2 regions of the Dyella aluminiiresistens genome follow, and region 2 is predicted to be linked to the other one. Evidence: predicted binding sites of a transcription regulator. Region 2 holds the regulator's gene; the other holds the start of a gene.
The links. Region 2 encodes FliA, which starts transcription of late flagellar genes. Its sites were predicted from a motif close to TAAAGTTTNNCNNNCNNNGGCCGATAA; they were not measured.

Region 1 (15,441 bases), 150 kb from region 2:
GGACAAGTGGCCTTTCATCTCAACCAGCTGGGCTTCATCGAACTGCTGACCGATGAAGTCGCCAACGTGAAGGGTCGCCTCGACGGCAGCTTCCAGCTGGGCGGCAGCCTGAAGCAGCCGGCGCTCGCCGGCCAGGCCACGCTGGACGGCTTCGCCGCCGAAATTCCCGATGCCGGACTCAGCCTGAGCAAGGGTCATGTATCGGTCAGCACCACCGACGCGAAGCAGTTCCTGATCGACGGCAGCATCCAGTCCGGCAAGGGCACCCTGAGTGTCGCCGGCACCGCCGGTATGGGCGCCACCGCCCCCACCAGCGTCACCATCAAGGGCCGGCAGTTCATGGCCGCGGACATCCCGGCAGCCAAGGTCGTGGTGTCGCCCGATCTAGTGGTGAAGCAGGACACCACCGGCATCCATGTCGGCGGCAGCGTGAACATCGACAGCGCCGACGTGAACGTGGAAAAGCTGCCCGGCGGCGGTGCCAGTCAGGCCTCGCCCGACGTGGTGATCGTCGGCCAGAAGCAAGCTGCGGCCGCAGCGCCGATCCCCGTCACCGCCGCGGTGAAAGTGGACCTCGGCCCCAGCACGCACCTGGTGGGCTTCGGCCTGAACGGTCGCCTGGGCGGCCTGCTGACCGTCAACGACCGCCCCGGCCACGCCACCACCGGGCAAGGCCAGATCACGGTCAACGGCACCTACAAGGCCTATGGCCAGAACCTGCACATCGAACTCGGACGACTGCTGTTCGCCAGCACCCCGATCGACAACCCCGGACTCAGCATCAAGGCCGTGCGCAAGCTCAATCCCAACAGCACGGTCGACGAAGGCCAGGAAGTCGGGCTGCTGGTCAGCGGCACCGCCAAGCGCCCGGTGCTCACCGTATTCTCCAACCCGGTGATGGAGCAGTCCGATGCGCTGTCCTACCTGGTCACCGGCAAGCCGCTGTCGCAGGTGAAGGGCGGCGAAGGCAACATGGTGGGCGCCGCTGCGCAGGCGCTGGGCTCGGCCACCGGCGACCTGCTGGCCAAGAGCGTCGGCGCCAGAACCGGCCTGGACATGGGCGTGTCCAGCAACGAAGCACTGGGCGGCGGTGCCGCCTTCACGGTAGGCAAATACCTGTCGCCGCGTCTTTACCTGAGCTACGGCGTGGGCCTGTTCGAACCCGGCCAGGTCATCACCATGCGTTTCCGCCTCAGCCATCGCTGGAACCTCGAGGCACAGAACGCCACCGACTTCAGCCGCGCCAGCCTCAATTACCGCTATGAGAAATAGCTGCGATACCCGCGCATTCCGCGCCGCGACGTGCCTGGCATGCCCACTGGTGGCATGCTGGACGCCATTTTCCTTACGCCCGCACCGCCGTGCGGGCCTCTCCCGTTTCGCGAGGTAACCACATGCAACGCACACGCTGGATTCTTGCCGCGGCCATTGCCGCCACCCTCTTCGGCACCTCGGCATGGGCCGCCTCGCCCGCAGCCCAGGGCGATATCGGCATCGACCTGGCCGGTATCGACCATGCAGTGAAGCCGGGCGACAATTTCTTCGACTATGCCAACGGCGACTGGTTGAAGACCGCGACCATCCCGGCCGACCGCTCCAGCATCGGCACCTTCCTCACCATCTACAACAAGACCGAGAAACACACCGCCGACCTGATCCGCAGTGCCCGAGGCGACCATGCCGCGCCCGGCACCAACGAGCGCAAGATCGCCGACTACTACGCCGCCTACATGGACCAGGCGAATATCGACAAGCTGGGCCTGAAGCCGATCAAGCACGAGCTCTCGGCGATCGAGGACATTCATTCGAAGGAACAGCTGGCCCGCGTGCTCGGCAGCCGCCTGCGCGCCGACGTCGACCCGATCAACGCCACCCACTTCCACACCCAGCACCTGTTCGGCCTGTTCGTGACGCAGGGTCTGGAAGACCCGTCGCACCACATCGCCTACCTGCTGCAGGGTGGCCTGGGCATGCCCAGCCGCGCCTACTACCTGTCCAGCGACCCGCACATGGTCGCCGCCCTCGCCAAGTACAAGACCTACGTCGCCGCGCTGCTGAAGCTGGCCCACGTCAAGGACGCCGACGCGAAGGCACAGGCCGTCGTGGCGCTGGAAACCAGGATCGCGCAGGCCCAGGAAAGCCTGCTCGAGAGCGAGAACGTGCACAAGGCAAACAACCTCTGGAGCATGGCCGACTTCTCCAGCAAGGCCCCCGGCCTCGACTGGACCACCTACTTCGCCGCCGCCGGCCTCAGCGACCAGAAGCAGATCGACGTATGGCAGCCCAGCGCCATCACCGGACTGTCCGCACTGGTCGCCAGCCAGCCGCTGGATGCATGGAAGGACCTGCTGGTCTTCCACACCATCAACGCCAGCGCGCCGCTGCTGCCCGACGCCTTCGCCAACCTCAACTTCGATTTCTACGGCAAGACCCTGCAGGGCACGCCCGAGCAGCAGCCGCGCTGGAAGCGTGCGGTGGCCGCCACCAACACCGACCTCGGCGATGCGGTGGGCCAGCTCTACGTGAAGAAGTACTTCCCCGCTTCGTCCAAGGTCGCGGTGCAGCAGCTGGTGCAGAACCTGATCGCCGCCTTCAAGGAACGCATGGGCACGCTGACCTGGATGACTCCCGCCACCCGCGCCAAGGCCGAGGAGAAGCTGGAGACGCTCAAGGTCGGTGTCGGTTATCCCGGAACATGGCGCAACTACGCCTCGCTTGAAATCAAGCCCAACGACCCGATCGGCAACCACCAGCGCGCGCTCAAGTTCGAATACGAGTACCAGAAAGCCAAGCTGCACGAGCCGGTCGACCGCGGCGAATGGTGGATGACCCCGCAGACCGTGAACGCAGTGAACCTGCCGCTGCAGAACGCGCTGAACTTCCCGGCCGCGATCCTGCAGGCGCCGTTCTTCGACCCGAAGGCCGACCCGGCGGCGAACTACGGCGCGATCGGCGCGATCATCGGCCACGAGATCAGCCACAGCTTCGACAACACCGGCTCCGAGTTCAACGCGCAGGGCAAGCTGGAAAACTGGTGGACGCCGACCGACCTGGCGCACTTCAAGGCCGCCACCCAGCAGCTGGCCAAGCAGTTCAGCCAGTACCAGGCGCTGCCCGGCCTGTACGTCAACGGTGAGCAGACCCTGGGCGAGGACATCGCCGACATCTCCGGCCTGACCATCGCCTACGTCGCCTATCACAAGTCGCTGCACGGCAAGCCCGCGCCGGTGATCGACGGCCTGACCGGCGACCAGCGCTTCTTCCTCGCCTTCGGCCAGGCATGGCGCTCGAAGATCCGCGACGCCGCGCTGCGCCAGCGACTGGCCACCGACGTGCACGCGCCCGCGCAGTTCCGTGCCCTCACCGTGCGCAACCTCGACCCGTGGTACAAGGCGTTCGACGTGAAGCCGGGGCAGAAGTTGTACCTGAAGCCGGATCAGCGCGTGAAGATCTGGTAACAGGCCCGGCATCGCCGGCATCCAGGCCGCATCCGTGATGGATGCGGCCTTTTTCGTGCCGCGCTCCGGCCAGTCGCCGTGCTCAGGCCTCGACCAGGTCGTCGCCGGCGGTGCTGACGACCACCCGGTTGCGTCCGGCGCGCTTGGCGCGATAGAGCGCGGCGTCGGTATCACGGCACAGATGCTGCACTTCGTAGCCGCTGACGTCCGTGCAGGCCACGCCGACACTGGCGGAAAACGTGACGACACGTTCCTCGTCCACCACCGTCGCCGCCTCGATCGCTGCCCGGATCCGTTCGGCGACATCCCTGCCACGCTCACACGGGCAACCGGGCAGCAGCATCGCGAACTCCTCGCCACCCAGACGGCCGAACAGGTCACTCGGCCCCAGCAACTCCCGGCACACCGCCACCGTGCGCTTGAGCACCGCGTCGCCCACCGCATGGCCATGGGTGTCGTTGATCTGCTTGAAATGGTCCAGGTCGATGAACATCAGGCAGTTTTCCGCAGCCAGCTTTTTCTGTGCCTGCAGTACGCGGTCTGCCTCGCCCATGAAGTGCTGGTGATTCAAGGTGCCAGTCAGGCCGTCCATGCTCGACAGCTGCTTGAAGCGCAGTTGCGAACGCTTCAGCCTTAGCAGCCAGAAGCCGCCGAACAGCAGCGCCATCAGCAACAGCGCGATAAACAGCCGGCCGTTTTCCACCGCCTTGGTATCCAGTGCCTGCTGCAGGCGCAGGATCCGGTTCTGCTTGCTCAGCCGCTCGGTATCCAGCTGCTGCGCCAGCACCTGTTGCCGTGCCATGGCATAGGCCAGCGCGCGCGCGCTGACGTCATCGATCTGCTGCTTGTCGTGGGCCACGTAGAGTTTGTAGTAGCGCAGCGCAGTGGCACTGTCGCCCTTCTTCTGCGCCACCTGGTAAAGCAGCCTGTAGGCCATCGTCAACCAGTCGCTGACGTAATCCGGGCGACACATGGCGACAGCGGCAAGCGCCGCCTTGCGCGCCTTGTCGTCCTGTCCCAGCTGGGCATAGGCCATGGCGTACTGGACCTGGGTCGACAATCGGCTGGGGAAATAGCCGATCGTGTTCACGCTGGCGGCGATGCGGTCCAGTATGTCCAGCGTACTGAGCGGCTTCTGTTCATCCAGATACTGCTCGCTGAGAGTCAGCCGCGCGGCATTCGCCAGCAGTGGCTGACCCGCATCGACGCAACTGTCGATGGTGCGCCGGAACTCGCGGCTGGACGAGGTCAGCCCGCCGCCGTTGTAAAGCGCGGACAGTTCGAAGAAATAGGCATGACACTGCGGCTGTCCCGCCGGGATCTCGCTCTCCATCATCCGTGCGTACTTGACGGCAAGATCGGTCTGACCAGCCAGGTTCAGCATCTGCGAAAGATTAGCCAGCAACATCAGCCGTGCCTTGGGATCGGTCGTCGTCGACAGGCTGCCCATCAGGTGATTGGCCAGCTCGAAAGCCTGCTTGTAGTGACGACTCATGCCCAGGTTGCTGAGCAGTTGGGCCGAGGCCTTCGCAACCAGCACAGGGTTGCCGGAATGATCGATCACCGCGCGGAATTCACTGGCCGACTTGATCAGGTCGCCCTCAAACATCGTCTGCCATGCATCCAGATAGCGCAGGTGCCAGCGTTCGACTGGGCTAAGCGGCGGATTTTCGCGATGGATCCGGGCCAGCCGCTGCACGAAGCGGGCATGATCCTTGGTTTCCAGCGCCTCGGTCCGGTCGAGAAAACGACCGGGATGCTCGATCGACGCAGCCGCGTGCGCCAGCGGTACCCATGCCCATGCGCAGCAGGCCCACACGCAGCCGACCAGACCCGCCCGGACAAACCATCTTCCGAAGCGACCCGGGAACCGTGACATATCGATAACCGCCCGGCCGGAGCCGGCTAGACCGATGCCGGCGGCGGAACGGCAGACGCGCAGCCATCTGGCCGAAACACGCCCCGTCCTCGCGCCATCGCAGGCTCTGGCAAGGCATCCATCGCCTCCCACCGCTCGATCGCAACTGTCATTACGCCCCCCACTGCAGTCATGAAATGGCCGCGACGTCACCCCAGTATATCGTCGCGCTCCATCAGGCATGGTTTCGGCCATGCCGGCACCAGCTTGAATCCGGCTGATGCCATGCCCAACCGCACGCCAGCCGTTTACCAGCGCATAACCGTTTTCACGCCATGCTCATGGAGCGACCCCGGTCGCAGACATCAATCACACATCATGGAGATAAAGTGCGATGAGCATATTCGGGACCATCCTGGACAAGATCTTTCACCACGACAGCGCCGGCACGGCCACCACCCCCGCAGCCGGCGATGCGCCTGCCGCAACACCAGCCGCCACGCCCGCTGCACAGGCCGCGCCCGCACCGGTCGATGTCGAGGCCGTGTTGACCAAGCTCGCCGCCGACAAGGGCCAGCCCAGCAACTGGCACCAGTCGATTGTCGACCTGCTCAAGCTGCTCGACATGGATTCCAGCCTCGCGGCACGCAAGCAGCTGGCCAATGAGCTCGACGTGCATGTGGCCGCCGACGGTACCGCGGAAGAAAACGTCGCCCTGCTCAAGGCGGTGATGCAGAAGCTCGCCGAGAACGGCGGCACGATTCCCGACAGCCTCAGGCACTGAGCGAGACGGCACCACGGAACCCCGGTTCCGTGGTGTTCGGCACAGCGTCGCTCTCAGGCCACGCCGAGTCCGGCGATACCCGCACCGTCCTCATCGAAACCGGCCAGGCCGGCAAAACGCCGACCGCGCTCCGCATAGTCCCTGAACTGGTCGAAGCTGGGCGCGCCCGGCGAAAGCAGCACCACGCCACCCTGCGGGGTGACCGTCCGCGCCATGGCGACGGCATCCGCAAAATCGTCGGCCTCGCCCAGCGGCAACTCGGTGCGGACATGGCGCAAGGCGTCAGCGATACGTGGCCCGTTGGCCCCCTGGGTGATCACGCGCAGGCCGCAGCGATCGCGTGTCGCCTGCACGAAATGCGACCAGTCCAGTCCGCGCTCGTAACCGCCCACGATCACGGTCACCTCGCGGCCAGCCAGGCTGTCCAGCGCAGCGAGCGTGGCTTCCGGCGTGGTGCTGATCGAGTCGTCGACCCAGTGCATGCCGTCGCGTTCGCCCAGCGGATGCAGCCGGTGCGGCAACGGCCGGAAGCTGGCCAGCGCGGCCGCGGCGCGCACCGCGTCCAGACCCAGTGCATCCAGTGCCGCGAGTGCCGCGCAGGCGTTGAGTGCATTGTGCAGGCCGGGCGCGGACATCGCCGCCAGCTCGAATACGGGCTGCGCGCCACGAACGATCCAGCCATCCGCCACATGCCAGCCCGGCTCGGTGCCGAACAGCAGACGCTGCGGGTGGGCGGCGGTCAGCTCCAGCAACCCGGCCTGCTGGCCATTGACCAGCAGCGTGCGGGCCGCATCGGCCAGCTTCAGTTTGTCGGCCACGTAGCGTTCGCGCGTGCCGTGCCAGTCTAGGTGTTCTTCGTAAAGGCTTGTGACCACGCCCAGCTCCAGCGGGCCGGCTTCGCCGGTCTGGAAACTGGACAGCTCGATCGTCCACAGCTCGGCGCTCGCATCCAGCAACTCCAGCAGCGGCAGGCCGATGTTGCCGGCCAGTGCGGTGCGCACGCCCAGCGCACGGGCCAGGTGCGCCAGCATCGCCGACGTGGTGCTTTTGCCCTTGGTGCCGGTGACGCCGGCCACCCGCGCGTCCGGATGTTCGCCAAACCACAGCGCCGTGCCCGAGGTGAACGCGGTACCCTGCGCCTGCGCGGTGACCACGGCCGGCTTGTAGGCGGAAATGCCCGGCGACTTCACCACCACGTCGTAGGCCGACAACGCCACCGCTTCCGGTTCGTGGCCGTACACGGTGAGCGCGGCATCGAAGGCCCGCGCGACATCGGCCTCGTCGGCACGGCAATACAGTGCCAGCGGCAACGCCGGCAGGCGGCTGCGGATCGCGCGGATCGCCGCGCGCCCTTCGCGGCCGAAACCCCAGACCGCGACGCGCCGCCCCGCCAGCTCGGCGATGCGCATCAAGCGATGACCTTGAGCGCCGCCTGCAAGCGGGCCGGCACGCGATGCTCGGCCGATGGCTGCAACCAGGGTTCCAGCGCCAGCTGCGAGGCGTCGAGCTGCGGCAGGATCTCGCTGCGGAAACGCGCCACCAACGCATCCTCCGCCCACTCCGGCCGCTGGCTCAACGCATGCATCGCGGCACGCGCCTCGGCGCCTTCGCCGACACATTCGAACGGCTTGTGGTCCTGGTATTCCAGCAGCGCGTCGAAACCGGCGGCCTGCGCGTCGTCATCCAGCAGGTTGCGGCCGAAGATCGCCAGCAGTCGCGGCTTGGGCAGGAACGGCGCCAGCGCCAGGAACACGAAGTGGCACTTCGGGCACTGCCCGCACCAGCGATCAGCCGGCTTGGGACCCAGGATGCGGAAGTTGCGGTTACAGCTGGAAAAGGTGTCGAAATATGGCGTGAGCCGGGCGAAGGCGCGCGTCACCGCCAGCTCGGAATACGGGCGCAGCAGCGAGCAGTAGTCGAGGTCGGCCGCCACGTGAGAATGCAGCCAGTCGGACAGCAGCGTCTCGAAGGCGTAGCCCTTGCTCCACTGGTGGTTCACCTGCTGGCCTTCGTATTCCAGCGTGGCCGCCGAGGCGGAGCGCTCGTTGGCGAAGGCGATGGAATCGTGGCCATACAGGATCGCCGCCAGCACCAGGATCGCCGAATTCACCGCGGTGACCGGGATATGCCCGTTCCACGCACCAAGCCGGTTCAGCTCGAACAGTTCCGGTGCCAGTTCGCGCTGGATGTTCAGCATGGGCAGGCCGGTCCGTTCGGCACAGGCGGCGATCAATGGCGAATTGCCGACCCAGACCGCCGTCGCCTCGCCGCCGATCGACTTCACCGCCTCGACTGCCACCAGGGAATCCTTGCCGCCGCCGATCGGCACCAGGGTCCGCTTGGGCAGCCCCAGTGCCGTGGCCGGCGCGGCACCGGCGCCACCACGCGGGAAGCAGATGCGTCCGCGCAGATCCAGCCCGTTGCGATAGGCGAACTCGGCCAGCCCGTGCAGGTAGAGCGCGTCGAGCAGATCCGCGGTGGCGTCGTCCAGCGGGCCATCGGCCAGCTCGATGGTCGGCGGCACGCCGGCCTTGTAGTAGCTGACGCCGGCCACCAGATGCAGCAGCTTCAACGCGGCATCGAACGCCGCCTGACGGGCCGGCGGCAGCGCCGGCGCGGCGGGAAAGCGGATCCGCTCGACCATCGGCGCGCCGTCGTCGAAGGCGTAGGCCAGCTCGGCCACGCCGTCCGCATAGCGCGCATGCAGGAAGCGGAATACCTGGGTCAGGCGCGGTTGGATGGTTGTGGTCACTCTCTCGGGTCTCCCGCCAGCCCTCACCGGGGTGAGGGATCGAGTCTGCCTGGGCTTGCAGAATCGCCGCCGGCACACTCTCGATGTTTGTCAGTACGCCATTGTCCCAGAAACGCGCCGCGCCGTAGCGTCTGACTCCAGCGCGCCCTGCCTTTCGCCGGCAGCCCGCCATGCCAGCCGCCGCCGCATGCCACAACCATGGCCGCATCCGGCATGCGACGTCGGCGGAATCACGCCCGATCGCGTGCCGGCACCGGCCATCTTGGCCTGCATGGCACGGCGCGGATGGACGCGTCAGTCGTCCAGCACGACCTCTTCCGTATCACCACGCAGGTTGTAGGGCGAGGACATGACCTTGCCGTAGGCACCCGCCTGGGCGATCAGCACGACGTCGCCCTCGGCCGGTTCCGGCAGACGACGGTCGCTGCCCAGCACATCGCCGCTCTCGCAGATCGGACCGACCACCTGGAACAGGCCGTCGGCCTCTTCGCCCAGCCGGCTGAGGTTGGCGATCTCGTGCCAGGCGTCGTACAGCGCCGGGCGGATCAGGCTGTTCATGCCGGTATCCACACCCAGATAGCGCCAGCCGCCCTTGCCCTTGGTCTGGGTCACACGGGCCAGCAGCACGCCGGCATCGGCCACCAGGTAGCGGCCCGGCTCCATCCACAGCTGATAGTGCGGATACGCGGCCTTGACCTGGCGCAGCACCGTGTCCAGCGCGGCCAGGTCAAGCCGCGCCTCGCCGGGATGCGAAGGCACCCCAAGGCCACCGCCGATGTTGAGGAAGGCAATGCTGCCGATGCGCTCGGCCAGGCTGGCCAGCTGTCCGTAAACCTCGCCCCAATGCTTCGGGTCGAGAATGCCCGAGCCCAGGTGCGCATGCAGTCCGCGCACCGTGATGCCGTGGGCGTCGGCGTGCCGCAGGAAGCTGTCGAGCTGGTCCACCGGCAGGCCGAACTTGCTGCCGCTGCCGCCGGTACGCACCTTCTCGTGATGTCCCAGGCCGCGCCCCAGATCAACCCGCAGCGACACCTCGCGACCGCGGAACAGCTCGCCCCAGTGCTCCACCGGGTACAGCGCATCCAGCGTGATGGTGGCGCGTGTGGCCAGGCCGCGCTCGAAGTCCGAGCGCGAGGCGAAATTCGGCGTGAACAGCAGCGGCACCTCGGTTGGCACCGTCGCCGATACAGCATCCAGTTCGCCCGGCGACACGCACTCGAACGCGAAACCTTCTTCAGCCAGGGCCGACAGGATCGCCGGATGGGTATTCGCCTTCACCGCGTAATGCAGCCGGTCCACCGCGCCCAGCTGCTTCAGCGACTGCGCCTGTGAGCGCACCGTGGGCAGGTGGTAGACGTAGCGCGGCGTGGCCTCGGCAGCGATCCCCAGCAGCCGCTTGCGCTGCCCCGGTTCGCGCCACCACGCGGACGAAATGGCCACCTCGCCGCTGCCATACAGGCTCTGCCAGCTGGGTCCGAACAGCGCGCTGTCGTCGGTGCGCAGCGCGCCCGCAGCGATCAGCAGTTCGTGCAGGTGCGGCAGCAGCTCGTCGACCACGTTCTCGTCCACCACGAAGGTGAGGTTGAGGTTGTTCGACGACTGCGAGATCAGGTGCACGCGCAACTGGCCGAACTCAGCCAGCACGGTCGACAACGTGTGCAGCATCGAGCGCATGCCCCGCCCGACCAGGGTGATCGCCGCACACGGCGCGATCACCTTCACCCGGCACACCTTGGCCAGATCGGCGGCCAGCGCGGCCACCGCATCGGAGTCGAGCAGGTTCTCGGTGGGGTCCAGCGAGACAGTGACGTTGGTCTCGGCCGAACCGATCAGGTCCACCGACAGGCCATGCTGCTTGAACTGGGCGAACACGTCGGCAAGAAAACCGACCTGCTGCCACATGCCGACCGATTCCATCGACACCAGGGTGATGCCCTTGCGCGCGCTGATCGCCTTCACGCTGGGCGCATGCTCACGCACCTGCGGGCCGATCACCGTGCCTTCCAGCTCGGGCCGGTTGGTGTCCTTCACCAGCAGCGGCACGCGCGGTTCGCGCAGCGGCGACAGGCAGCGCGGGTGCAGCACCTTGGCACCGGTGGAAGCGATTTCCTGCGCCTCTTCGTAGTCCAGCTTCTGCAGCAGGCGGGCACCGGGCACCTGGCGCGGGTTGGCGGTGAACATGCCGGCCACGTCGGTCCAGATCTCCACCCGGGCCGCCTTCAGCAGCGCGCCGAAATACGAGGCGGAAGTGTCCGAACCACCACGGCCGAGCAGCACGGTACGACCCTCGCTCTCGCGCGCGATAAAGCCCTGGGTGATGAACACCTCGCCCTTGGCCGCCAGGCGCGCGTTCAATGCCGGCTCCGGCCGGGCATCGACCATCGCCGAGAGCAGCTTGGTACGCTCGTTCTGGTTCGGTAGCGCGACCGCGGCCAGGCAGTCGCGGGCGTCCAGCCACTGCGTGGCCAGGCCGCTGCGACTGAGAAAGGCCGCACCCAGCGTGCTGGACAGCAGCTCGCCATGCGCCTGCACCTGGGCCTGCCAGGCCAGCTCGCCCAGCTTCGCCGGGCCGTCCTCGGCCAGCGCCAGCAGGTCCTTCAGGCGTGCATCCAGCGCGGGCGGAAGTTCCAGCTCCATATGGCCGAGCAGCTCGTAGTGACGCTGTTCGATCGCCCGCGCCGCCTCGATGCGTTTGCCCTTGTCGCCTTCGCCGCACATCTGTTTGAGCGCATCGGTGATGCCCGAGAGCGCGGAAACGACCACCACCACGCGCGCGCCTTCGGCACGGCGGGAAGTGGCCAGTTCCAGGATGTTCTGCCAGCGAGGAAGCGTGGCGACAGAGGTGCCGCCGAACTTCATCACGATCCAGGGGGCGTCCGCGGCAAGCGGCGCAGGGGTGTTCGAGGTCACAGGCTTGGGTCGGTTGGTGGGAAACGAATCCGCCCAGTTTTGCGCCGCACAAGACGAAATGCAACGGGGTATGCCGATTCGGCATTTGGACGTCTAGATGTCCATGTCACGACCACCATCGAATCTTCGACCGCACACCCCGTCGGCCCCGGCCACGAAAAAGCAGACACCGAAGCCAGCCGAACGCGATCGCGCCCGGCCGGCACGTGGTGCCTTACTCGATCACGACCGGGATCTTGCCGATCTTGGCGCGCCAGGTCTTCGGCCCGGTCTGGTGCACCGAAGTGCCGCTCGAGTCGACCGCCACGGTCACCGGCATGTCCTGCACCTCGAACTCGTAGATCGCTTCCATGCCGAGATCCGCGAAAGCCAGCACCTTCGACGCCTTGATCGCCTTGGACACGAGGTAGGCGGCGCCGCCGACCGCCATCAGGTACACCGAATGGTGTTTCTTGATCGCCTCGATCGCCGCCGGACCACGCTCGGCCTTGCCGACCATGCCCAGCAGGCCGGTCTGCGCCAGCACCTGCTCGGTGAACTTGTCCATGCGGGTGGCGGTGGTGGGACCGGCCGGACCGACCACTTCGTCGCGCACCGGATCGACCGGACCGACGTAGTAGATGAAACGACCGGTGAAATCGACCGGCAGCTGCTCGCCCTTGTTGAGCATGTCGACGATGCGCTTGTGCGCGGCATCGCGACCGGTCAGCAACTTGCCGTTGAGCAGCAGCACCTCGCCCGGCTTGAAGCTGGCGACCTCGTCGGCGGTGATGGTGTCCAGATTCACCCGGCGCGCATTGGCCGGGTTGTAGGTGAGCTTGGGCCAGTCTTCCAGCGACGGCGGCGCCAGCGTCACCGGGCCGGAACCGTCCAGGGTGAAGTGGGCATGGCGGGTGGCCGCGCAGTTCGGGATCATCGCCACCGGCAGGTTGGCCGCATGGGTCGGATAGTCCTTGATCTTCACGTCGAGCACGGTGGTCAGGCCGCCCAGGCCCTGCGCGCCGATGCCCAGCGCATTGACCTTCTCGTACAGCTCGATGCGCAGCTCCTCGGCGCGGTTGCTCGGGCCGCGGGCGATCAGCTCCTGGATGTCGATGTGCTCCATCAGCGATTCCTTCGCCAGCAGCATGGCCTTCTCGGCGGTACCACCGATGCCGATGCCGAGCATGCCCGGCGGGCACCAGCCGGCGCCCATGGTCGGCACGGTCTTCAGCACCCAGTCGACGATGGAGTCGGACGGGTTGAGCATGACGAACTTCGACTTGGCTTCCGAACCGCCGCCCTTGGCCGCGACGATCACGTCGAGCTTGTCGCCCGGCACGATCGACACGTTGATCACCGCCGGAGTGTTGTCCTTCGTGTTGCTGCGCTTGCCGGCCGGATCGACCAGCACGCTGGCGCGCAGCTTGTTGTCCGGATCGTTGTAGGCACGGCGCACGCCTTCGTTGACGGCATCCTCCAGCGAACCGGTGAAGCCTTCCCAGCGCACGTCCATGCCGACCTTCAGGAACACCGTGACGATGCCGGTGTCCTGGCACAACGGGCGATGGCCTTCGGCGGCCATGCGCGAATTGATCAGGATCTGCGCCATCGCGTCCTTCGCAGCCGGCGACTCCTCGCGCTCATAGGCGGCGGCGAGGCTCTTGATGTAGTCGACCGGGTGGTAATAGCTGATGTACTGCAGAGCGTCCGCAACGGACTGGATCAGGTCGTCTTGCTTGATGGCGGTCATGGCGATGGCTTTGTTGGGGAGACATGGCGCAGACCGGCCAGGCCGGCTGCAGCAGACGGCCATTGTAACGCCCCGTCGCCACGGGGGCGGCAAAGTACCGCGGTAGCCCGGCCGCACTATCCGCAGTACCTTCGGCAGATCGGGATCGCCGACGTGCAGGGGAGCCGTCGTCCCGATGGGGAAATCAGTGCAGATAAACCACGACCTGGCCGCGACTTACCGTCGCTGGCAGATGGACGTTCGACGTGCACCCGCCCAGCCAGGATATTCCGCCTACACAAGGAGTAACGCATGGAGAAGTCACCCCTTCGAATCGCAATGGCGATCGCACTCGGACTGAGCATCACCGGCACCGCCATGGCCGCCGGCAACCACCAGATCCAGGCCGCGGTGGACATGGGCTCGGCCAGCGCCAACGGCACCACCAACGTCACCCTGATCCTGAAACTGCGCAACCGCGAAGCACTGGCGCAGTACATCCGCGACACGGTGACCCCGGGCAGTCCGCACTTCCAGCAGTTCCTGACCACCAGCCAGTTCGCCAGCCGCTACGGCGCCACCCCCGCCGACATCGCCCGCGTGCAGGCCTGGCTGAAGCAGCAGGGGCTCAGCAGCACGGTGATGGCAAACCACCTGGCCATCCGCACCAGTGGCACCATGCAGCAGTTCGAGACTGCCTTCCGTACCTCCGTGCACACCTTCACTTCGCGCGCCACCGGGCGCCGCTTCCATCGCCCGCTGACGCAACCGCTGTTGCCCACCAGCATCGCCGACCTGGTCGCCGCCACCACCGGACTGAACACGCAGCGCACCTTCCACTCGCACCGCATCCGCACACTGCCGCTGTCGAACCAGCAGCAGACCCTGCTGCCGCTGGTGCATGCCAGCAGCTCGGGCAATCCCACGGCTACCGGCCAGCCGGGCAGCTACACGGTGGGCGACGTCGCCGACATGTATGACATCAACCCGCTGTACAAGCGGGGCATCACCGGCGCGGGCAGTACCGTGGCCATCGTCACGCTGTCCAACTTCTACCCGTCCGACGCCACGACGTACTGGAATGACATCGGCCTAACCACCAAGCCGGACCGGATCACCCAGGTGCACGTGGACGGTGGCGCTCCGATCGACAGCGGCAGCGGCGAGACCGCGCTGGACGTGGAGCAGTCCGGCGGTATCGCGCCCGATGCCAACATCATCGTCTACGACGCCCCGAATGCCGGCAACGGCTTCATCGACGCATTCGCGCAGGCGGTCTCGGACAACAAGGCCGACAGCATCTCCACCAGCTGGGGCGCGGCCGAAATGTTCAATTTCGCCGCGCTCAACGTGTCCGGCGCCCGTGACACCGACACGTCCGACGCCGGCGACCTGCGCGCCTTCCACGAGATCCTGATGGAGGCCGCCGCGCAGGGACAATCGGTGTTCGCCGCCGCGGGCGACTCGGGTGCCTACGACACGGTGCGTGCGCTGGGCTTCGGCGGCGGTCCCGGCGAATTCAATTCGCCGCTGAGCGTGGACTCGCCGGCCTCCGACCCCTATATCACCGCAGCCGGCGGCACGACCGTGCCCTACAGCTTCAGCTTCGCTGGCGGGCCCACAGCCTCGGTCACGCAGGAGAGCGTGTGGGGCTGGGACTATCTGCAGACCTATCTCGACACGAATGCGCCTACCGCCGGCGGCTGGCACCAGTACCTGTTCTCGGTCGGCGGCGGCGGCGGCGTCAGCGTCTACTGGCGCACTCCCTTCTACCAGATGTTCACCCGTGGCATCCGGCGCAGCGAAAAGGGCCAGACGTTGACCTACAACGACCCCAGCAGCGGCCTTTACACCTGGCTCAAGCTGCCCGGTAACTTCAGGGGGCGCAACGTGCCCGACATCTCGCTCAATGCCGATCCGGAGACCGGCTACATCGTGGTGTCCACGTACGATGGCGGCCTCATTTCG
Region 2 (15,441 bases):
CTGGCCGATCGGCTCCAGCAGAACGTGGCGGAAGCCGCGCGGAGGCAGGAGATGAGCGGTGAGCCGGCTGTGTTGATGGTACCGCCGCAACTGCGTTCGTGGCTGGCCCGGTTCACGCGGCACACGGCACAGAACCTGCACGTGCTGGCCTACAACGAAGTGCCGGACAACCGGCGGGTCAGGCTGGTGCAGGCGCTGGGACGATAAACATGAAGAGGCGAGAGATGCGTAGCGAGATGACAGACCTCCAGTTGCAGCCGGGCACGGCGAGCCGTTCCGGCCGCGTGTCGGCATTCCGTCTCTCGGGCTGGAGCCGCGCGGCATGAAGATCAAGCGATTCGTGGCGCCGGACATGCGCCAGGCAATGGGCCAGGTGCGCGACGAACAGGGCGACGACGCGGTGATTCTTTCCACCCGTCGCATCGACGAGGGCATCGAGGTGATCGCCGCCATCGACTACGACGAGGCGCTGGTGCGCGAGGCGGCCCGGCATGGCGCGCCGCTGCAGGTCGAGCCGTCGCGCAGCGCCGCTGCCGCGCGGCCGTTCGTGCCGCGGCCGTCCACACCGCCGCCGCCCACCCAGGCGCCTTCACTGGCCGAGCGGGTTGCGGCGATCCAGCCGGCACCGCGCGCCACACCCGCGCCTGCGCCGGTGGCCGCCGCGGCTCCGGCCGCTACCGCCGTGCGCGAGCGCGTGGCCGCACCGGCTCGCGCCAGCGCGGCGGCGAAAGCGCCGGCCGAACCGGTCGCGCTGCACCCGGTCATCGAGCAGGCCGCACAGGACACAGCACGCATGCGTGCCGAACTGGGCAGCCTGCGCGAACTGCTGGAATCGCAGCTCTCCAGCCTGGCCTGGAACGACATGGAACGGCGTCATCCGCTGCGCGCCCGCGTGCTGCGCGACATGACCCGCCTGGGCATCGAGCCGGACGTGGCCCGCGACCTGGCCGAGAACCTGCCCGAACAGCTGCGTCCGGACCAGGCGCGTTACCTGCCGCTGGGTGTGCTCAGCAGGCGGCTTTCGGTCACCGGTCGCCATGTCGCCGATGCCGGCACCACGGTGCTGATCGGCCCGACCGGCGTGGGCAAGACCACCACCATCGCCAAGCTGGCCGCGCGCGCGGTGATGCGCCATGGCGCCGCCCAGGTAGCGCTGGTCAGCACCGACGACTACCGCATCGGCGCGGCGGCGCAGCTGGAACACTATGCACGGCTGCTCGGCGTACGGGTGTTTCCGGCCTACGACGCGGCCAGCCTGCGCGAAGTGCTGCAGGTACTGCGCGGCCGGCATACCGTGTTGATCGACACGGCCGGCGTGGCCGGTCACGACACCCGTCTGCAACAGCAGATCGCACTGCTGCGCGACGTCGGCGAGCTGCGCACCTGCCTGGTGATGGGCGCCAACGCGCAGGCGCTGGCACTGGACGAGGCGGTGCGCTCCTACCAGCCGCTGCAGCCGCAGTCCTGCATCCTGACCAAGCTGGACGAGGCGCCCAGCCTTGGCGGCGCGCTTTCGGTGCTGATCCGGCACCAGCTCACGCTCGACTTCGTCACCGACGGCCAGCGTGTGCCCGAGGACATTGCGACGGCCGACACCCGCGCGCTGGTATGCCGTGCCGCGCAGGCCATGAAGCACCAGTCGGTCGAGGTGGACAACGACATGTTGGCCGAACGTTTCGGCATGGCCCTGGCATGAGGTGGGGGCAATGATGATGATGAATCAGGCATGGGGTTTGACGAATATGTTCCCGGCGCTGGCGAACGGGGGCCATGGTGGCGACGTCCCGGCGCCGGCCAAGGCGCGCTGCAGGACGATCGCGGTGGCCGGCGGCAAGGGCGGCGTGGGCAAATCCACCGTCGCGGTGAACCTGGCGATGGCACTGGCCATCGATGGCCGCAAGGTGGTGCTGCTCGACGCCGACCTGGGGCTGGCCAATGTCGATGTGATGCTCGGCCTCACGCCGACGCGGCATATCGGTCACCTGCTCGACGGCAGCTGTCATCTGGAAGAGTTGATGATGATGGCGCCGCACGGCCTGAAGGTGGTGCCGGCCGGCTCGGGCACGCGCCACCTGGCACAGCTGGGCAATGACGGGCATGCGGCGGTGATCCGCGCGTTCGACACGCTGGAAGCGCCGCCCGAGGTGCTGGTGGTGGATACCCCGGCCGGGGTGTCCGACAACGTGGCGATGTTCACCTCGGCGGCTGACGAAGTGGTGCTGGTGGTGTGCGACGAGCCGGCTTCGCTGACCGACGCATATGCCTTGATCAAGGTGTTGAGCCGAGATTTCGGCGTGCGCCGCTTCCGCATGGTGGCGAACATGGTGCGCAACGCCGGCGAGGCGAAGCAGCTGCACGCCAAGCTGGCCCGGGTCAGTGATCGCTTCCTCGATGTAGTGATCGATTTCGCCGGCATGGTGCCCCACGACGAGTACCTGCGCCGGGCGATCCGGCGGCAGACCGCCGTGGTCGATGCGTGGCCATCGAGCCGTTCGGCGATGGCATTCAAGCAATTGGCAGGTGCGGTCGATACATGGGGAGAACCTGTTTCCCCGTCGCTCGGCCGCATTGCGTTCTTTGGCGGACAAGGTGCGTCGCTGGCGGGGTGGTGAGATGAGCGTGGCTTCCGAATATCTGCAACTGCAACGCGAGAGTACCGACGAGCTGGTCCGTCGGCATGCCCCGCTGGTGCGTCGCATCGCCTATCACTTGATGGGGCGGTTGCCGCCGAGCGTGGATGTCGACGACCTGGTCCAGGCCGGCATGATCGGCCTGCTCGAAGCCGCGCGCAATTACGCTACCGACCGCTCCGCCAGTTTCGAGACCTACGCCGGCATCCGCATCCGCGGCGCCATGCTGGACGAGCTGCGCCGTACCGACTGGACTCCGCGCTCGGTCCACCGCAAGGCGCGTGAAGTCGCCGAGGTGGTGCGCCAGATCGAGAACGAGACCGGTACCGACGCCGATGACGCCGAAGTCATCCGCCGGCTCGGCATCAATGCGATGGAGTACCACCAGATTCTGGCCGACGCGGCCAGCGCCCGCCTGCTCAGCCTGACCGCGCCCGACGACTCCGATGGCGCCAATGCGTTCGACGTGATGGACCACGATGGGCTTGCTCCGCACGAGTGCGCCGAGCAGGAACGCATGCGCGAGGCGCTGGTCGGGGCCATCGGCGGCCTGCCCGAACGCGAGCAGCTGGTGATGTCGCTGTATTACGAGCAGGAACTGAATCTCAAGGAGATCGGCGCCGTACTCGGCGTGACCGAGTCGCGGGTATGCCAGATCCACGGCCAGGCGTTGATCCGTCTTCGTGCGCGCATGACTGACTGGCGCGAGCGCGATGAGGATGCCGCCGGACGGAAGCAGACGAAACGCAAATGAATCGATAACGCCTCTGGCGGCTCCCATCCCTTTTCATCGGAGAAGCTGTTTGGACAAGAACATGAAAATCCTGGTGGTTGACGACTTCTCCACCATGCGGCGAATCGTCCGCAACCTGCTGGTCGAGCTCGGTTTCAGCAATACGCTGATCCAGGAGGCGGATGACGGCAACAATGCCATCACCATGCTGCGCAACGGGCAGTTCGACCTGGTCGTGACCGACTGGAACATGCCGAACATGACCGGCATCGACCTGCTGCGCGCGATCCGTGCCGAACCGTCGCTCAAGGCGATGCCGGTGCTGATGGTCACCGCCGAGAACAACCGCGACCAGATCATCGCTGCCGCCCAGGCGGGGGTGAACGGCTACATCGTCAAACCCTTCACCGCGGTCACGCTGAAGGAAAAGCTCGACAAGATCTTCGAGCGTCTCGCCGCCCAAGGAGCGACCGCATGAATGCTGTAACCAAACCCCTCTTCGGCGAGGCCCTGCCGCATGAGCTGCAGCAGTTGTTGAGCACGCCCGACGGCCCCGCGTTCGAGCAGGCGCTGGACGGTCTGGTGCGCGAACGCGAGCAGCACCTGTTCCGCGCACTGGGCGTGCTGGCGCGCGACCTGCACGATGCCGTGCGCCGGCTCGGCAACGACCTGGCGCAGGAAGGTGTGCCCGACAGCGTGGCCGATGCCCGCCAGCATCTGCTGGACGTGCTGGACATGAGTTCCAAGGCAGCCCACCGCAGCCTGGATTTCGCCGAGCGCATGCGTCCCCGCGCCGAGGCGCTGGAAGCCGATGCCGACAAGGTGCTGGCCGCATCCGCAGACAACGAGCCGGCGGCGTCGCTGGCGATCCAGGCGCGCGATTTCGCCGGGCATTGCCGCGACGGCCTGTCCGACATGGTGCTGGCGCAGTCCTGGCAGGACCTGTCCGGCCAGCGCATCAAGAAGGTCGCCAATTTCATCGGCAGCGTGGAATCGTCGCTGCTCGAGCTGGTGCGGCTCACCGGCGCGCTGGCTGGTGGCGAAGCGCCGGTGGCGGCTGCCAAGGTGTCGAGCCAGGACGAGGCGGATCGCCTGCTCAGCGAATTCGGCTTCTGAGTCGGGGCCGTTCATGGAGTCCATGCCGGACAGCGAACTGCGCGACGATTTCCTGGTCGAGGCCGGGGAGCTGGTGCAGCGCCTGAGCGAGCAACTGGTGGCGCTGGAACAGACGCCGCGGGATAGCGAGCTTCTCAACGCGGTGTTCCGCGCCTTCCACACGGTCAAGGGTGGCGCCGGGTTTCTGTCGCTAGAGCCGATGGTGCACATGTGCCACCACGCCGAGGACCTGCTCAACGAGGCGCGCAACGGCGTCGTGGTGCTGCAGCCCGCGCAGATGGATGCGCTGCTGGAAGCGCTCGACCTGCTCAACGTGATGATGGACGCGCTGGCCCAGGACACGCCGATGCCGCACGCACCGGCCAACCTGCTGCAGCGCCTGCAGGTGAAGCCGGCGCCGCCGCCGGCCGCACCGGTCGCCGCACCGGTCGCCGCACCGCCGTCCAGCGGCGGCAGCATCGACGACGACGAATTCGAGGCGCTGCTGGACAACCTGCACGGCCAGGGCGGTGCGCCCGGCACGGCCAGCACGGCCGCGTCCGACGGCAGCATCGACGACAGCGAGTTCGAAGCCCTGCTGGACACCTTGTACGGCCGCGGCGGTGCACCGGGTGCGCCCACAGATACACCGGCGCCGGCACCGGCTGGCGACAAGACCAGCATCAGCGACGACGAATTCGAGAACCTGCTGGACAGCCTGCACGGCAAGGGCGGCACGCCGGGCGCGGTGGCCGCGCCGGCACCTGCGCCGGCTGCACCGCTACCCGCGCCAACGCCGCCGGCTGCGCCGGCCGCACGGCCGCCGCCGGCCGCCGAAAACACCGTGCGCGTGGACACCACGCGACTGGATGCGCTGGTCAACCGGGCCGGCGAACTGGTGCTGGTGCGCAACCGCCTGCTGAGCCTGGCCGCGCGCAGCGGCGACGAGTCGCTGGCCACCGCGGCCGGCGAACTCGACCGCATCGCGAACGATCTTCAGGGTGCGGTACTGGGCATGCGCATGCAGCCGGTACGGCGCCTGTTCCAGCGCTTTCCGCGCATCGTGCGTGACCTGGCGCGACAGTTGGGCAAGGACATCGAACTGGTGCTGGAGGGCGAGGACACCGACCTCGACCGCAGCCTGGTCGAAGCCCTGGCCGACCCGCTGATCCACCTGCTGCGCAATGCGGTCGACCACGGCCTGGAAACGCCGGACGAACGCGAGCGCGCGGGCAAACCGGCCAAGGGATGCGTGCGCATGGCGGCCAGCCAGCGCGGCGAGCGGATCGTGATCGTGGTGGCGGACGACGGCCGCGGCATGAATCCCGAGATCCTCAAGCGCAAGGCGATCGAGAAGGGCGTAATCGACGAGGCGCAGGCGGCACGGCTGAGCGAGACCGAGTGCCTGGAGCTGATTTTCCGGCCTGGCTTCAGCACCGCCAGCGCGATTTCCGACATCTCCGGCCGCGGCGTCGGCATGGACGTGGTGAAGACCCGCGTGGCCGAGCTCGGCGGCACCCTGCAGGTGCGTTCGCGGCTGGGACATGGCAGCGAACTGGAACTGACCGTGCCGCTGACGCTGGCGATCATGCGTGCGCTGATGGTGCGCGTGGGCCAGCGCATGCTGGCCATTCCGCTGGGCAACGTCGAGGAAGTGTTCGAGCTGGCGGCCGGGCAGGAGGGCATGCTGGACGGTCGCATCGTGGCCGCCCACCGTGGCCGCGCGCTGCCGCTGGGCAACCTGGTCGACTGGGCGGGCGTCACGGGCGAATCGGCGCGGCACGTGGTGGTGGCGCATGTCGGCCACCTGCGCGTCGGCTGCCTGGTCCACGAAGTGCTGGGACGCGAAGACGTGATGGTGAAGCCGCTGGGGCCGTTGTTCGACGGCGTATGCGGCGTGGCCGGCGCCACCGTGACCGGCGACGGCCGGCTGGCGCTGGTGCTGGACATGGCCGGACTGGTCGTCGAAGGCGGCCCGTTGCTGCCCCTGCTGCGTGCGACGGGGTGACATGGATCTCGTCAGCATCATCGGGACGATCCTGGCCTTCCTGGTCGTCATCGTCGGCACCGTGCTCAAGGGTTCGTCGATCAGTGCGCTGTGGAACCCCGGTGCTTTCGTCATCGTGTTCATGGGTACGCTGGCAGCGGTGATGCTGCAGAACTCCTGGCAGGTACTGCGCCGCGCGGCTGGCATGACCCGCCTGATCTACCAGCCGCCCCGACATTACCCGGACGACCTGGTGAGCCGGGTGGTGGGGTGGAGCGAGATTTCGCGCCGGCAGGGGCTGCTGGGGCTGGAGTCGCAAATCGACAGCGAGGCCGACGGCTTCGTGCGCAAGGGCCTGCAACTGCTGGTGGACGGCAGCGAGCCGGAGGCGATCCGCAGCGTGCTGGAAGTGGAGCTGGATACCCGCGAGCAGGTCGACATGGCCGCCGCCAAGGTATTCGAGCACGCCGGCATCTATTCGCCGACCATGGGCATCATCGGCGCGGTGCTGGGGCTGATGGCGGTGATGCAGCACCTCTCTGATCCCAGCGAGCTGGGCCACGGGATTGCCGCCGCCTTCGTCTCCACCATCTATGGCGTGTCGCTGGCGAACCTGCTGATGCTGCCGATGGCGGCGCGGCTGAAGACGCTGATCGGCAAGCAGGCGCGCATGCGCGAGATCCTGATCGAGGGGCTGGTGTCGATCGCCGAGGGTGAGAACCCGCGCCAGATCGAGTCCAAGCTGCAGGGCTACCTGTCGTGAGGCGCAAGCGGCACGAAGAGCACGTGAACCACGAGGCGTGGGCGATTCCCTATGCCGACCTGCTGACCCTGCTGCTGGCGTTCTTCGTGGTGATGTACGCCGTCTCGGTGGTCAACGAAGGCAAGTACCGGGTGATGTCCGAATCGATCATCGAGGCATTCAACGGCACCGCGCCGCGGGTGGTACCGGCACAAGGCAACATGCCTACGCCGATCGCGCCGGTGCCGGCCGCACGTACCGACTCGCCGTCGTACGCCACTATGAAGCCGCGACTGCGGCTGCCGCTGCCGACCCGCAACGTGATGGCCTCGACCATGCAGAAGGGCGCACTGGCGGGAAAGGTCGGCGAGACGCGCAATCTCGAGCAGATCCGCAAGGAAGTCGAGCAGGCACTGAAGCCGCTGATCGACAAGGGCATGGTGGCTGTGAGGGCCAACAAGGACTGGCTGGAGATCGAGATCCGCACCGATATTCTGTTCCGCAGCGGTGCCGCGCACCTGTCCGACCAGGCCGACCAGGTACTGCATGGCCTGGCATCGATCCTGGCGCCGTATTCCAACCCGTTGCGGATCGAGGGCTATACCGACGACGTGCCGATCGACACGTCGCTCTATCCGTCCAACTGGGAGCTGTCGGCGGCACGCGCGGCCAGCGTCGCCCGGCTTTTTTCCGACCACGGGGTCGACCCGAAGCGGCTCGGCATCATCGGCTGGAGCGAATACCACCCGGCGGCCAGCAACGACACGGCGGCCGGACGCAACCGCAATCGCCGCGTGCTGGTGGTGGTGCTGAGCAACCATTACCGGCTGAACCGTTTCGGCTCCGGCGTGCCCGACAGCAGCGCGCTGGGCGACACATCGCCGGCGACGCCGTCGCCATCTGCGCCATCACCGTCAACGCCGTCAGCGACACCGGCGAGCACGCCGGTACCCAACCCCATCGTCACGGTCGCCAACCTGCCCGCGTCGACGGACGCGACGTCCGGAGGCGGCCATGGTTGAGACCACGAATACGGCCGGTCGCGGCGATGGCGGCCGTACGCGACTCCGAATCTGCGAGGTGCTTACATGACATCCATGCCCGATGCCGCGCTGGCGACGGACCGTCGCTGGCTGGTTTTCCGGATCGCCGGACAGGCCTATGCGGCGCCGTTGTCGCGGGTCAGCGAAGTGATCCGCGACAGCGACGTGACCCCGGTGCCGGGCGCGGCCTCCGACCTGCTCGGTATCCGCCATCTGCGCGGACAGATCGTGCCGGTCATGGACGGCGCGCGCCGGCTTGGGCTGACGCCCGCCGCGATCGATCTCGAACACGTGCGGATCGTGGTGCTGGCCGAAGGCGGCCACCGCATCGGCCTGCGCGTGGATGCGGTCGGTGAGTTGCTGCAGTCCGACGGAGAAATCGCGCCGCCGCCACCAGGGCGGGGCGGGCGCGACAGCGATCCGGTGGACGGCGTGCTGCCGTTGAACGGCGGCTTTGTCGCGCTGCTGGATGTGCGTCGCCTGTGCCGGCTGCCGCAGGACGACCTCGCGGCCTGAGTCGAGGGGTTTGCCTTCCCGGGCCGCGCTGGCTTCAGGTTTCGGCGTCGTAGACGCTGGCCAGCACGGCCGCGGCCGCCGCATACAGCGTGGCCGGCACGTCGTCGCGCATGCGCAAGGCACACAGCAGGCCGGCGATCTGCGCGTCGTGGTGCAACGGCAGGCCCATCGCGCGAGCGCGCGAAAGCAGCGCGTCGAGTGCCTCCGGCGGCAGGGTCTGGGTGGGTTTGCCGTCGTCCGAGGCCAGTCGCAGGCTGACCTTGCGCTGGACCGATGCGAAAGTCTCGTTCATGCGGTTGCCTTCAGGAACATGGCGCTGAGTGGGCCGGCGGTCTGCGGCAGGCCGTGCTGGCAGCTCAGCTGATCGAGCACCAGTCCGCTGCCGGCGAGCCGCTCGCGCAGCCTGGCAAACTGGCGTTCGAGCCGCTCGACCGCATCGGCGTGGCGCGCCCACAACCTGACGCTGAGGCGCAGGCCGCGCAGTTGCAGTTCGCCGTGGACCGGGCCCAGTGCCGGCAGGTCGATGGCGAAGCCCAGCGTCCACGCGCCGCTTCCGGGCACTTCGTCGAGGCCGCCCGCGCCCGGATCGATGCGCAGCTGCAAGATGTCGTAGCCGCGGTCGCCCTGGATCGGGATTTCGATCATCCAGGCCGGCAGCGTGCTCGCCTCGAGCTGGGTCACTTCCAGTCGCGACAAGGCCGCATGGGTGGCGTCGCGCAGCTGCGGCAGCAGACGGGCGACATCTTCCTCCGGAGCCGCTGCGGTCAGCACCTCGTCCGCCATCTGCACGCGTGCCTGTGCCTGCAGGCCGCGGTTCTGCAGCGGCGGTGGGGTATCGGGCACATCCTGGTAGACAGAGGCGGTCTGGTAGGCTGGCGGATAGACCGGGGCAGTGCTGCGGGGCTGGTCCTGCAGCACCGCGGCAAGGCGCAGCAGCGCTACTTTCCAGTCGTCCTCGGCGGGCACGATGCCGCTGCCCGGCGGGGCCACCAGCGAAGCCTCCATGAAAACGCCGCTGCGTCGCACGGCCTGTTGCAGGCCTTCGCCCTGGGTGACTTCCGCCGGTGTGCGCGTGCTCTGTTCGAGCTGCGCGAGCACGGTGCGCAACTGCGGCGGCAACTGTCGCAGCATCGGGCGCCGGGCCAGTGTCGTCAGCGTGGCCAGCAACGGCGCGTAGCCATTCTGCTGGGGCAGCCGCTCGCGCAGCGCGCGGCCCACCACCTGTTCGGTCGAAGTGGTCACGTCGCCGATCACTTCCAGCAGCGGCTGCGGCCCCAGGCTCAGCACGCGAACCTGGAACTGTGGCGGCAACTGCGTGCCGGGCGGCTCGGCTTCGACCGTGAGCGCGCCGATCTGCAGCACCAGCATGCCCTGCGGCGACATGTTCATCGGACGCGCGGAAAACACGCTGCCGATGCGCCACGCATCCGCACCGGCGCCGGCGCCACTGGCGGCGCCGGCCCAGGTCAATGCGGCGATGCTGGTCGGTTGGATGTTCAAGGAAGAGGTCCTGTGACAGGTGACGCTAAGGAGTTCACCGGCGTACGGACAGGGCATCGGCCGGATCGGCAGGAACTTGAGGGGTGTCCGTCGCTTTTCGTCGCGATTGCTGCGAAAGCCCGTCGACAGCGCGCCGGATCGCCCTAAAGCAAGGCCGACAACGGCCGATAAAAGTCCCGCATGCAAAAGGCAGCGAGGTCGGAGCAGGGCATGGGCAAGTCATCGGACAAGGCAGCAGGCAAGGCCGCGGAAGCGCCGGTACAGCCGGTCGTACTGCCGGCAGATTGCCGCCTGGCCGAGGTTTCGGCGCTGCGTGGCCAGTTGCTGGATGCATTGAAAGCCCCGTCCAGCGAGCTGGATGGGGCAGGCGTGGAGCGGGTGGACGGCACGGCGGTGCAGCTGCTGGTGGCGTTCTGCCGCGACGCGAAAAAACACCAACACGCAGTGCGCTGGCTGGGGGCGAGCGATGCGCTGCGCGAAGCCGCGGCGTTGCTGGGTGTGGACCGGATGTTGGATTTGCCGGCCGTGCGGCCGGCCTGAACTCGAGGTGGACGATGGCAAAGATTCTGGCAGTAGACGATTCGGCATCGATGCGCGGCATGGTGGCTTTCACCCTGCGTGGCGCGGGGCATGAGGTAAGCGAGGCCGAGAATGGGGAGCTGGCGCTCGGGGTAGCCCGCGGCGACCGCTTCGACCTGGTGCTGGCCGACGTCAACATGCCGGTGATGGACGGTATCAGCATGGTGCGCGAGCTGCGCACGATGGACACGTACAAGGGCGTGCCGATCCTGATGCTGACGACCGAGTCGAACACCGAGAAGAAGATGGAAGGCAAGGCCGCCGGGGCCACCGGCTGGCTGGTCAAGCCGTTCGATCCCGAGCAGTTGCTGGCCACCGTCAAGCGCGTACTTGGCTGAGGATGTATCCATGAGCAACGGCGGACTGGCGCAGTTCCAACAGGTATTCATCGAAGAGAGCCTGGAAGGGCTCGACATGATGGAGTCGTCGTTGCTCGCGCTCGACGAAGGTGGCGACGCGGAGCTGGTGCACGGCATTTTCCGCGCCGCCCATTCGATCAAGGGTGGTGCGGCGACCTTCGGTTTTCCGGAGATGTCATCGTTCACCCATGAGGCCGAGTCGCTGCTGGACGAAGTGCGCAGCGGCAAGCGGCAGATCGATTCGGCGATCGTCGAGCTGCTGTTGCGGACCGTCGACTGCCTGCGTTCGATGTTTGCCCGTGCCCAGGCCGGGCAGCCCCTGAACGACGAGGTGGCCGACGGCCTGCGGCGTGAATTGGCGGCGGCGATGGGGCGCGGCGAACCGGCTGCGGCGCAGGCGCGCCGTGCGCTGGACCAGGCCGACGCCTGGACGATCGGTTTCCGCCCGCACCCGGGCATGCCGGCAGGCGGCAACGACCCGCTGCGGCTGATCCGCGAGCTGGGCGAGCTGGGCCGTCTCGACGTCAGTGCCGAGTTGGACCGGCTGCCGGCGCTGGACGCGCTCGATCCCACCGAATGTCATATCGGCTGGGCCCTCCAGCTGCATGGTCCGGTCAAGCGCGACGCCATCACCGCAGTGTTCGACTGGGTCGAAGGCGAATGCGATCTCTCGATCGAACCGGTGCATGGCGTGAGCCAGGCGCCGCAAGCGGCTCCGGCAGCGACGCCGAAGGCCGTACCCGCAGCGGCTGCTGCCGATGCTCCGCGTGCCGCCGCTGGCGCCGCGAGCGCCGAATCCGGTTCGGTGCGTGTGTCGACCGACAAGATCGACGGACTGATCAACCTGGTGGGCGAGCTGGTGATTACCCAGTCCATGCTCGACACCTTCCGCGAAGGCGTCGATGCCTCGCGGCTGGCCATGCTGGAACAGGGCCTGGCCCAGCTGGCGCGGCATACGCGCGAGCTGCAGGAAAGCGTGATGGGCATCCGCATGCTGCCGATCGCGTCGGTGTTCAACCGCTTCCCGCGCATGGTGCGCGACATCAGCCAGAAGCTGGGCAAGCAGGTCAAGCTGGAGCTGGTCGGCGAACAGACCGAGCTGGACAAGACGGTACTGGAAAAAATCGGCGATCCGCTGGTGCACCTGGTGCGCAACGCGATCGACCATGGTCTGGAAACACCGGAAAAGCGTGCCGCCAACGGCAAGTCCGATACCGGCACGCTGACCCTGGAGGCCTTCCATCGCGGTGGCAGCATCGTGGTGGAAGTGCTCGACGACGGCGCCGGCCTGAACCGCGACGCGATCGTGGCCAAGGCGGTCGAGCGTGGCCTGATTCCCAGCGGCGAAGGACTCAGCGACGAAGCGGTCGCCGACCTGATCTTCCAGCCAGGCTTCTCCACCGCCTCGGTGACCACCGACCTTTCCGGTCGTGGCGTGGGTATGGACGTGGTCCGCCGCAACGTGGCCGATCTCGGCGGCACGGTGGTCGTGCGCAGCGTGGCCGGCAAGGGCAGCACCTTCACCATCACGTTGCCGCTGACGCTGGCGATCATCGAAGGGCTGACCACCGCCGTGGGCGAGGAAAGCTACATCGTGCCGCTGGTGTCGATCGTCGAGTCGGTGCAGGTGAAGGCCGATGCCGTGCGCGGTGTGGTCGGCGGTGGCGAGCTGTTCCGCTTCCGTGGCGAATACCTGCCGGTGATCCGTCTGCATGAAGTCTTCGGCTGTGCCGGAGCGGTGCGCGACGTCGCCGAAGGGCTGATCGTCGTGGTCGAGGCCGAGGGCGGCCGGGTCGGCCTGTTCGTGGACCGTCTGGTCGGTCAGCAGCAGGCCGTTGTGAAATCGCTGGAAGCCAATTATCGACGCGTGCAGGGCGTGTCGGGTGCCACCATCCTGGCCGACGGCTCGGTGGCGCTGATCGTGGATGTCGCCGGCCTGGTCCGTCTGCAGAGCAGGCGCAAAGCGGCCTGATAGCGGGTCGCCAACGTTCCACCCCGTCGTGACAGGAAGCCAAGACCGCCATCGCAACCGATGGCGGTGTGCAGTACAGGGAATGAAGCCGGGCTCCACTTTCTGCCCCTCATTCTGATAGGTCCTATCGTGAAGTCTCCTCTGAAATACGTTGGTCGCCTGAGCCTGCGGGCACGGGTGTGGCTGGTGATCGCGTTCGTCATCGCCGGTCTGGTCGCCCTGACCGTGATTTCCGCGCTGGAAAGCCGCAACCTGCAGATGCAGGCGCGCACCCGCGCCCTGAGCGATGAGGTGGCCACGGCCACGTCGCTGCTCGACAGTTACCGGGCGCGTGCCCAGGCCGGCGAGTTCAGCCAGCAGGAAGCCGAGAAGCGTGCGCTGGCCGACCTGGCCAAGCTGCGCTGGGACCACGGCGTCGGCTACCTGTTCGCGTTCGACTCGAACTACGTGATGCGCATGCACGGCGTGATGCCCAAGCTGGTCGGTACCAATATCAGGAACGGCGCCGACATCAACGGCAAGCACATGTACCAGGCCATGGTGAAGGCCGACCTGAGCGATGGCCACGGCCTGACCCAATACGTGTGGCCGATGCCGGGCACCAAGAAGAACGAGCCGAAGATCGCGTACAGCGCGTGGTACCGGCCGTGGGACCTGCATGTCGCCACCGGCGCCTACTATGTCGACATCAACGCGCAGTTCCGGCAGATGCTGGAGGATAGCCTGCTGCGGGCCCTGCTGGTCGCGTTGCTGGTGATCGGCGTGGTGTGGTTGTCGATGCGCAGCATCCGCGACAGCATCGGCGGCGAGCCGGCCATGGCCGTGGGCCTGATGAACCGCATGGCCGATGGTGACCTGGCGCTGGACGGCGAAGCCGGGCTGGCAGCGGAGCCGGGCAGCATGCTGCATGCCATGCAGCGCATGTACCACAAGCTGGTCGAGGTCGTCGGCGAAGTGCAGCGCGGCTCGCAGGCGGTGTCGTCCACGGCGCGGCAGATCGCCCAGGGCAATGACGACCTGAGCCAGCGCACGCAGGAACAGGCGTCGAGCCTGGAAGAGACGGCTGCGTCGATGGAAGAGATGACCGCCACCGTGCGGCAGAGCGCGGACAACGCCGGCCACGCCAACCAGCTGGCCCGCGGCGCGCGCGAACAGGCCGAGCGCGGCAGCGAGGTGGCCGGCCGGGCCAGTGACGCGATGCGCGCGATCGAGGCATCCAGCAACCAGGTCGCCGAGATCGTGCAGCTGATCGACGAGATCGCGTTCCAGACCAACCTGCTGTCGCTCAACGCGGCGGTGGAAGCGGCACGTGCCGGCGAGCAGGGGCGCGGCTTCGCGGTGGTCGCCACCGAAGTGCGCAACCTGGCGCAGCGGTCGGCCGGTGCGGCCAAGGAGATCAAGACGCTGATCGGCGACAGTGTGGAGAAGGTGCGCACTGGCGCGGTCCTGGTCGATGAATCGCGGGCGGCGCTGAACGGCATTGTCGACAGCGTGCGCCGGGTGGCCGATATCGGTGCCGAGATCGCCGCGGCCAGCCAGGAACAGTCTGCTGGCATCGACCAGGTCAATCGCGCCGTCACCCAGATGGACGAAGTGACCCAGCAGAACGCCGCGCTGGTCGAGGAAGCCGCCGCCGCTGCCCGCGCCATGCAGGAACAGGCCGAGCTGCTGGCCGGCCAGGTGCGCTTCTTCCGCCTGTCCGGGGCCGACGCGGCACCGCCCGGGCCGGTGCGCTCGGCATCGCGGCCCAGCGTGGCCAAGGTCGCGGCGCCCGTCGCGGCACGTCCCGTCGCACCTGTGCGCGAGCCGGCTACGGCCGGGGGCTGGAGCGAATTCTGAGTTTTTGGCGGATGCGGGACTCAAGTTCCGCATCCGCACGCCGATCTCATCCATAGCATGGGGTGTCACGGGGCACCCCGCGACCGAGGCACACCATGTCCGACAACGCCCAAAGCGAAGCATCATCGCAGTACCTGGCCGTGAATCTCGCCCAGGAGGAATACGGTATCGACATCCTGGCCGTGCGCGAGATCCGCGGCTGGACACCCGTCACGCGCATTCCGCAGGCGCCGCACTATGTGCTGGGCGTCCTCAACCTGCGCGGCGCGATCGTACCGGTCATCGACCTGCGCCTGCGTTTCGGACTCGAGCGCGAAGCCTATGACGCCACCACCGTGACGGTGATCATCACCGTCGGCGGACGTCTGTTCGGTGTGGTGGTGGACAGTGTTTCCGACGTGCTGGATATCGAGCCGTCGGCGATGAGGCCGGTGCCCGACATGGGC

Region 1: a site for FliA is predicted at 5,561-5,587, ahead of RA164_RS03360 (GGDEF domain-containing protein). Genes of this name have one in related genera too.

What each region holds. Positions count from the first base shown of each region.
Region 1 is NZ_CP132911.1:808,814-824,254, reverse strand. Features, by position in the region: gene RA164_RS03370 (translocation/assembly module TamB domain-containing protein) at 1-1,272, shown strand, start outside; gene RA164_RS03365 (M13 family metallopeptidase) at 1,395-3,458, shown strand; gene RA164_RS03360 (GGDEF domain-containing protein) at 3,541-5,337, opposite strand; gene RA164_RS03355 (DUF3597 domain-containing protein) at 5,711-6,100, shown strand; gene murD (UDP-N-acetylmuramoyl-L-alanine--D-glutamate ligase) at 6,154-7,509, opposite strand; gene murL (UDP-N-acetyl-alpha-D-muramoyl-L-alanyl-L-glutamate epimerase) at 7,509-8,852, opposite strand; gene RA164_RS03340 (bifunctional aspartate kinase/diaminopimelate decarboxylase) at 9,147-11,711, opposite strand; gene RA164_RS03335 (fumarate hydratase) at 11,977-13,494, opposite strand; gene RA164_RS03330 (S53 family peptidase) at 13,786-15,441, shown strand, end outside.
Region 2 is NZ_CP132911.1:958,808-974,248, forward strand. Features, by position in the region: gene flhA (flagellar biosynthesis protein FlhA) at 1-207, shown strand, start outside; gene flhF (flagellar biosynthesis protein FlhF) at 323-1,696, shown strand; gene RA164_RS03995 (MinD/ParA family ATP-binding protein) at 1,743-2,612, shown strand; gene RA164_RS04000 (RNA polymerase sigma factor FliA) at 2,614-3,384, shown strand; gene cheY (chemotaxis response regulator CheY) at 3,434-3,841, shown strand; gene RA164_RS04010 (protein phosphatase CheZ) at 3,838-4,479, shown strand; gene RA164_RS04015 (chemotaxis protein CheA) at 4,493-6,466, shown strand; gene RA164_RS04020 (flagellar motor protein) at 6,468-7,208, shown strand; gene motD (flagellar motor protein MotD) at 7,205-8,209, shown strand; gene RA164_RS04030 (chemotaxis protein CheW) at 8,276-8,746, shown strand; gene RA164_RS04035 (flagellar biosynthesis protein) at 8,781-9,038, opposite strand; gene fliK (flagellar hook-length control protein FliK) at 9,035-10,246, opposite strand; gene RA164_RS04045 (STAS domain-containing protein) at 10,457-10,786, shown strand; gene RA164_RS04050 (response regulator) at 10,801-11,163, shown strand; gene RA164_RS04055 (chemotaxis protein CheA) at 11,174-13,156, shown strand; gene RA164_RS04060 (methyl-accepting chemotaxis protein) at 13,286-14,995, shown strand; gene RA164_RS04065 (chemotaxis protein CheW) at 15,091-15,441, shown strand, end outside.